DNA from 3 places in the Chryseobacterium sp. WG23 genome. Region 1 is predicted to be linked to each of the others. Evidence: riboswitches for the same ligand, from Rfam matches in the RefSeq annotation. Region 1 holds a riboswitch; each other region holds the start of a gene.
The links. A riboswitch is a leader RNA that binds a small molecule or an ion and turns the genes downstream of it on or off. The one in region 1 is predicted to bind cobalamin.
Positions count from the first base shown of each region.

Region 2: it holds a riboswitch for cobalamin, as region 1 does, so the genes downstream of both, metE (5-methyltetrahydropteroyltriglutamate--homocysteine S-methyltransferase) here and MP477_RS11060 (T9SS type A sorting domain-containing protein) in region 1, are expected to answer to the same signal.
Region 3: it holds a riboswitch for cobalamin, as region 1 does, so the genes downstream of both, MP477_RS19615 (TonB-dependent siderophore receptor) here and MP477_RS11060 (T9SS type A sorting domain-containing protein) in region 1, are expected to answer to the same signal.

Region 1 covers NZ_JALCZE010000006.1:161,358-163,630, forward strand. The annotation lists gene clpP (ATP-dependent Clp endopeptidase proteolytic subunit ClpP) at 1-168, shown strand, start outside; gene MP477_RS11060 (T9SS type A sorting domain-containing protein) at 257-1,330, opposite strand; cobalamin riboswitch at 1,432-1,623, opposite strand; gene MP477_RS11065 (esterase-like activity of phytase family protein) at 1,882-2,273, shown strand, end outside.
Region 2 covers NZ_JALCZE010000001.1:194,180-196,452, forward strand. The annotation lists gene MP477_RS00885 (hypothetical protein) at 1-59, shown strand, start outside; gene MP477_RS00890 (Lrp/AsnC family transcriptional regulator) at 217-678, opposite strand; cobalamin riboswitch at 878-1,062, shown strand; gene metE (5-methyltetrahydropteroyltriglutamate--homocysteine S-methyltransferase) at 1,238-2,273, shown strand, end outside.
Region 3 covers NZ_JALCZE010000014.1:39,678-41,950, reverse strand. The annotation lists gene pafA (alkaline phosphatase PafA) at 1-676, shown strand, start outside; cobalamin riboswitch at 844-1,022, shown strand; gene MP477_RS19615 (TonB-dependent siderophore receptor) at 1,054-2,273, shown strand, end outside.

The DNA of each region.
Region 1 (2,273 bases):
ATGTTGAAATTAAAGCAGGAGCTTTATGAGATCATCGGACATCACTCAGGACAAACTTATGAGTGGGTTGAAAAATCTTCTGACAGAGACTACTGGATGACTTCTGAAGAAGCTAAAGGCTACGGAATGGTAGATGAGGTTTTACAGAGATCAACAGAGAAAAAATAATCGATGCTGGAAATCGGAAAAAACGCACCAATACGGTGCGTTTTTTTGTTTTATCATTGTATGAAAAAAGCATTTCACATAGGATGTTCTACTTCTTGATGATCTTATGGATGGTTGAAGTATCTGCTGTCTTTATCTCAACAAAATAAACACCTGAATTCAAAGAATGAATATCAATTTTTGTGGCTTGGGAAGTGATTACTTTTTGGCCTAAAGAAGAGTAGATATTTATTTCTTTATATTTTTCAATGGATTCGATCTGGATAAAATCATTTGCAGGATTAGGATGAATACTGAATTTTTTCTTTGTGACAGAAGAAACTCCCAGCATAGAATCGGCTGCTTCCGTAGGGGTAAATGGTCTTCTCTGTCCGAAACTTATACCCATCCAGTCATTGTTGGCTAACTGAATCTGGGAAAGGTCAGACTTCTTTTGCCAGCTTGAGAGGTCTTTTCCTTTATATAATTTCCAGCTGTCTGCCACTGTGGCGTTTCCTGTAAAATTATTCAATGAAAGAGCAGAAATCTGGCTGTTTGATGAGGTGAAATTAAAATAAGAGGCTTGAGACCGGATCAGCTGTAAGGCCTGCTCGGCTGTGATGCTTCCGTTATATTTAATTCCAAACACAAAAGAATCTGCATTTCCGTTTGACTGATTGGTTCCAAAATCAACCACTACCAGGCTTTTATTACTTCCTGTTCCTATCCAGTTGGTAATCTGAGAGGGAACATACCATTGTGAGCTGTATGCCGCAACAGGTGTAGAAGGCGGAGTGTCAGCATCATCAATTCCATAAGTAATTCCGTACCATTTTCCATCAGTCAGAGGTGTATAACCCGGGCCGTTGTTCCATGTCATATTTCCTGCGCTGGCTCCGGACCATGGGATCCAGCTGTCATCAATATCCGGCGTATGATGATTATAATGAAAGCTTTGAAGAAAACCTGAAGGAATATCAATCTCCATTTGAGGTTCTGCAGCTACAATAGCGTTGATCATGTCTTCCATCAGTAAACCATCCGCATCAAAACGGTACCCCCATGCATAAGAAGCAAGAGAATTATTATCGTTAAAATCTGCAATGAAATAGGCTTTCTTTGAACCTGTTCCTACCCAAAACTTAATGTCGTTCTCTGTAAATTGGGCAGACAAAAACTGCATAAAAAGCAGTAAGAAAAAAAAATAGATTTTTCTCATGATATAATTAAATTAAAGTTTTATTCCCGAAACTTACTTAAGAAAAGTGACAATAATCACGATCCTGAAGTGACAATGGATAAGGCAGGTCTCCTGGCTTGCATCCTATAGCACACCTTCCCGGATCAGTATCCAGTGGTTGTATTTTGCTATAAGTAAAACAGCTTACAGTTGCGGGTACAGCTCAAGAATTAAATTTTATTCTCACTTGATTCCCTATTAATGAACAGTGTTCAACCTTAAAACGCCGCAAATATATCATATAAATTTTTGAGTCCTGTTTTGTGAATTATCTTTTAGTTTTTATATTTTCCCTGAAGCTGAATGGTTTTTAATGCTATGTTTTTTTGAATTGATAATCAAATTGAAGATGTTGTTAGGTTTTCGGATTTAAACCAAAAGTTTTACTGTTTATATTAAATTCATTTTCATGGCTCCATTGTTAAAATACAATTATCATTATATTCAAGATCAGTTTACAATCAATTTATATTTTCGCAGCCATAAAAGAGAATATGAAAAGACTGCTACTATCCGCATTTGTGTTAATGGCGCTGGCATCCTGTAAAGATGATGACATCACCAGTAACCAGGAGATTAATTATTCTAAGCTTCCGCAGGAATTTGCTTTTTCAAAATTGGCTACTATCAATGGAGTAGATGTGATCAACGGAGGATTTGGATCCGGAGCAGCGGCACATCCTACAAGAAAAGGAGAATTTTATGTCATTACAGACCGTGGTCCGAATACAGATTACTTAAGCGGTAAAAAATTTCTTGTCCCTAATTTTACCCCAACGATTATGCATTTTAAAATCAATGCAGAAGGTAATATCGAGGTCATTCAATATATTAAACTTAAAAACCCTTCAGGCCAGCCTATCACAGGACTTCCAAATCCTATAGG
Region 2 (2,273 bases), on a different contig from region 1:
CAGACGGAACCTTTAATTATGACGGCACTAAAATAGAAGTGTACATTTCACCTTTATAAGGAGCCTAGACAGAAACAATTTTAATAAACTGTTTCTGTCTTATTTTTATTTCTTTTTCTCCTGAAACAACAGGAATTCACCCATTTATTCCTTTATTTTCTCCAAATACCTGTTACCCGCTAAAAACGATTGTACTCAAAATTGTACTCAAAAATATCAGATTGTTAAGCCATGGGTATTTTTTACTTCTGCCATTACAAACGTACTGTGCGTACTTCCGATAGAATCTACAGAACCCAGTGTATTGAATACAAAATCCTGATAATGTTTCATATCCCGGACCTGAACTTTCAGCAGGAAATCAAAATCTCCGGAAATATTATAACATTCTGCCACTTCTTCTATTTCCAGAATTTCATTAACGAAATCATAGCCTACAGAACGGTCATGAATTTTCAGCTTGATCTGGCAGAAAACGGTAAAACCCCGGTTAAGTTTATCCGGATCAAGAACCGCAGCATATTTTTTCACATAGCCTTCCTGTTCCAGACGTTTCACCCTTTCAAAAACAGGAGAAGGGGAAAGATTAATTTCTTTGGCAAGCTCCTTAACGGTAAGTTTTGCATTTTTCTGAAGCAGTCTCAGCAGCTGTATATCTTTGGTATCAAGATGTTCCACAGGATATTATTCTTTTTAGTATTAATTTTATTCAAAATTACAGAATTATATTCTTTTAAAATAAAATCATACAGATTTATTTACTTTATTTAAAACTAATTATTATTCGTTTATTCTGTATTTGTAAATTTACACAAAATTAAAATCTTTTATTAGCACAGATAGAAAATGTAATTGATAAGAATAGTTCTTTACAGATACTTCATCAAACAGGAGAGGTTTTACGTAAGGTAAATTAATAGGGAATCGTGTGCAAATCACGAGCTGTCGCGCAACTGTAAGTAACATACCAAAGGGTTCTGTCCTTGTGATCCACTGCCTAAGCGGGAAGGACGACAGAAACTGTTACAAGTCAGGAGACCTGCCTTTACTGAATTGACAATGCTTTCGCGGTCTGAAGCTTTGGGTCATACAGATGATATACTTTTTAGTACGTTTTTCCAAGAGTAAAACGGAACTGTCAGGTATGCATTATTTCCCAAAAAAATCTTACCGGCAAAAGCATTACGAAGCATTCAAAGAGCTTTTAAAAATAAGTTTAATTAAAAGTTTAAAAAAAATGCAAACGCACATTCTTGGCTATCCGCGAATTGGTAGCAAAAGAGAACTCAAAAAAGCCTGCGAGCAATATTGGTCAGGCAAAATCCTTTTGGAAGAACTTCTTACTACAGGAAGGAATATCTGCAATCACAATTGGAATATTCAGAAGGAGGCAGGGATAGACCTTATTCCATGTAATGATTTTTCCTATTATGATCAGGTACTGGATATGAGCTTAATTGTAGGTGCTATTCCGGTACGTTATCATGAAGTAGCCCTTAAAAAAAATAATTCAGAGCTGGATCTGTACTTTGCGATGGCCAGAGGATACCAGAAAGACGGGCTGGATATCACGGCCATGGAAATGACAAAATGGTTTGATACCAATTATCATTATATTGTTCCTGAATTTTATAAAAATCAGCAGTTTACACTGACTTCCGACAAAATATTCAACGAGTTTGCGGGAGCTAAACAAGCAGGAATTAATGCCAAGCCGGTACTCATCGGACTTGTTTCTTATCTTCTTTTAGGAAAGGAAAAAGAAGAGGGATTTGATAAACTGGATCTTGCCAAAAACCTTCTTCCGGTATACACTGAAATCTTAACAAAACTTCAGGATCAGGGTGCTCAATGGATTCAGTTTGATGAGCCGTTTTTAACTTTAGATATAACAGAGAAAGCAAAAGAAACCTACCAGTACGTTTACCGGGAACTTAGAAAACAATTCCCACTGCTAAAATTCATCGTTGCGACCTATTTCGATGGATTGAAAGACAATGCATCTCTTGCTGTGTCACTTCCTGCAGACGTTCTGCATATAGACCTGGTGAGAAATCCTGAGCAGCTGGCAGATATTTTACATGCTGTTCCTGAAAACCTAAGCCTGTCATTAGGAGTAGTAGACGGAAGAAATATCTGGAAAAATGAGTATGAAAAATCTTTGGCTTTCATTAAAAAAGCTATTGAAAAACTCGGTACAGAAAGAATTTTTGTGGCTCCGTCATGTTCATTGCTTCATTCACCTTGTGATCTGGATTTTGAAACGGCCCTTC
Region 3 (2,273 bases), on a different contig from region 1:
TATCAGACTGGATCAGGATTTGGCTCAGTTTTTCAGCTACCTGGATTCAAAAGTAGGAAAAGGGCAGTATACGGTTTTCCTTTCAGCTGACCACGGAGGGGCTCATTCTGTAGGATTCCTTAAAGAGCATAAAATTACTACAGGCTTTTTTGGAGAAGGCATGGAAAAAAATCTTAATCAGAAACTGAAAGAAAAATTTGGTGCTGATAACCTGATCAATGCTATAGATAATTATCAGGTGTATTTTGACAGAAAAGTATTGGCAGATACTAAACTTGAGCTGGATGATGTGAGAAATTTTGCGGTAAAAGAACTTGAAAAAGATCCTACTGTTTTATATGCTGTTTCTGTAGACAGAGTTCAGGAAGCCAGTATTCCGGAGCCTATCAAACAAAGAATTATCAATGGGATCAACAGACAGAGAAGCGGAGATATCCAGTTGATTTCTCATGACTCTATGCTTCCTCCTTATTCTAAAACAGGAACTACACACAGTGTTTGGAACTCTTATGATTCCCATATTCCATTGATTTTTATGGGTTGGGGAGTTCAGCAGGGAGAAAGCAATAAAGAATACCACATGACAGATATTGCACCTACGGTTTCTTCTTTATTGAAAATCCAGTTTCCAAGTGGAAATGTTGGAAATCCGATTACAGAAGTGATGGGGAAATAATCAAACAACATCAGTATATATAAATGGCTGCTTTCAACTATTGGAGGCAGCTTTTATTTTTATAGTATTCATCAAGGCCGGTTGCTGTACAGGATTTTCTAATACTTATGAATAAGACGTAATTTTTTACCTGTTATTTCACTTTTTGTCTAATACATTTAAAAAGCTATCTTTGCAAAAATTATGGTTTCCAATATATTGGAATGAAAAGGGAATCGGGTGGAACTCCCGGACTGTCCCCGCAACTGTAAATCGCAACAAAAGTTTCTGTAAAAAACCACTGTGTAAAAACGGGAAGGTACAGAAGGCGAAAGTCAGGAGACCTGCCAGAATAATAATCAAAATATATATTGCTTTCGGAGGAAGAGTAAATTAGTATGGATATAAAAAGATCTTTAGTACTGCTTTTTTCGTCTTATGGCTGCTTTCTTTTTGGACAAGAGAAGGCCTTAGATACTATTTATGTATTCGACAGCCAGATAAACAAAGTAAAGCTCTTTCATCATGTAACGAATATTACCAATGAAGATGCTGAAAAAAATTCTGCCAACCTTTCCGAATTACTGAGATTTCAATCTCCTGTGTATATCAAAGAAAATGGGCGTGGTGCCGTTTCTTCACCTTCTTTCAGGGGAACTACCGCCCAGCAGACTGCTTTTGTATGGAATGGAATTAATATTAACTCCAGTTTTTTAGGACAGGGAGATATCAATAATATGGCTTTGTTTGGATATGACCAGATCGGAATTAAACCTGGTGGAGGTAGTGTTATTTATGGCAGTGGCGCCATTGGGGGAAGTATTCATTTGAATAGCAGCCTTGATTTTAATAAAGGTTTCCATGCTGCTCTGTTTTCAGAATTTGCATCTTTTAATACTTATAATAATGTTGTTAAAGGTTCTTACAGCAATGATAAGTTCAGCTTTAAAGTTTCCGGAAGCCATTCTATAAGCCAGAATGATTATGAAGTAGAAGAAGCGGGCGGAAAGAAGTATACGAATGACAACGGAAAGTATTACAATACCAATTTCAATATAGCAGTAGCTTATAAAATTGCTCCCCATCATCAGATCTCATGGATATCAGAGACTTTTAACGGAAAACAGCATTATCCTGTTCGTTTTGGTGATCTGGAAACCAAGACAAAGTATCATACCCAGAATTTCAGAAACCTGATGGCCTGGGATTGGAATACCACGCGTTTCAGCAATTCATTTAAAGCAGCCTATACTGAGGAAAATTTTCAGTATTTTGGAGATATTGCAGAACCGGAAACCAGTGGAGGTGCCGGAAAGAATTATATTTTGAAAAATGATTTCAATTACTTCCTCAATTCAAAATGGAATATCAATATTATCGGAGAATTTCAAGTGAATAAAGGTAAGGGAGAGGGAAGCTCAAAAATAGGTGATATCAGCAGAAATGCCGGGTCTATTGCCGGATTACTTCGTTATTTTCCTATCAAAGACTTACGGTTTGAAGCCGGAATCAAGAAAGATTTTGTAGAAGACTTTAAATCACCGGTCTTATTTTCTTTTTCAGGAAAATGGAATGCCACCCAATGGTATGATGTAGGGCTAAGTGTTTCAAGAAACTT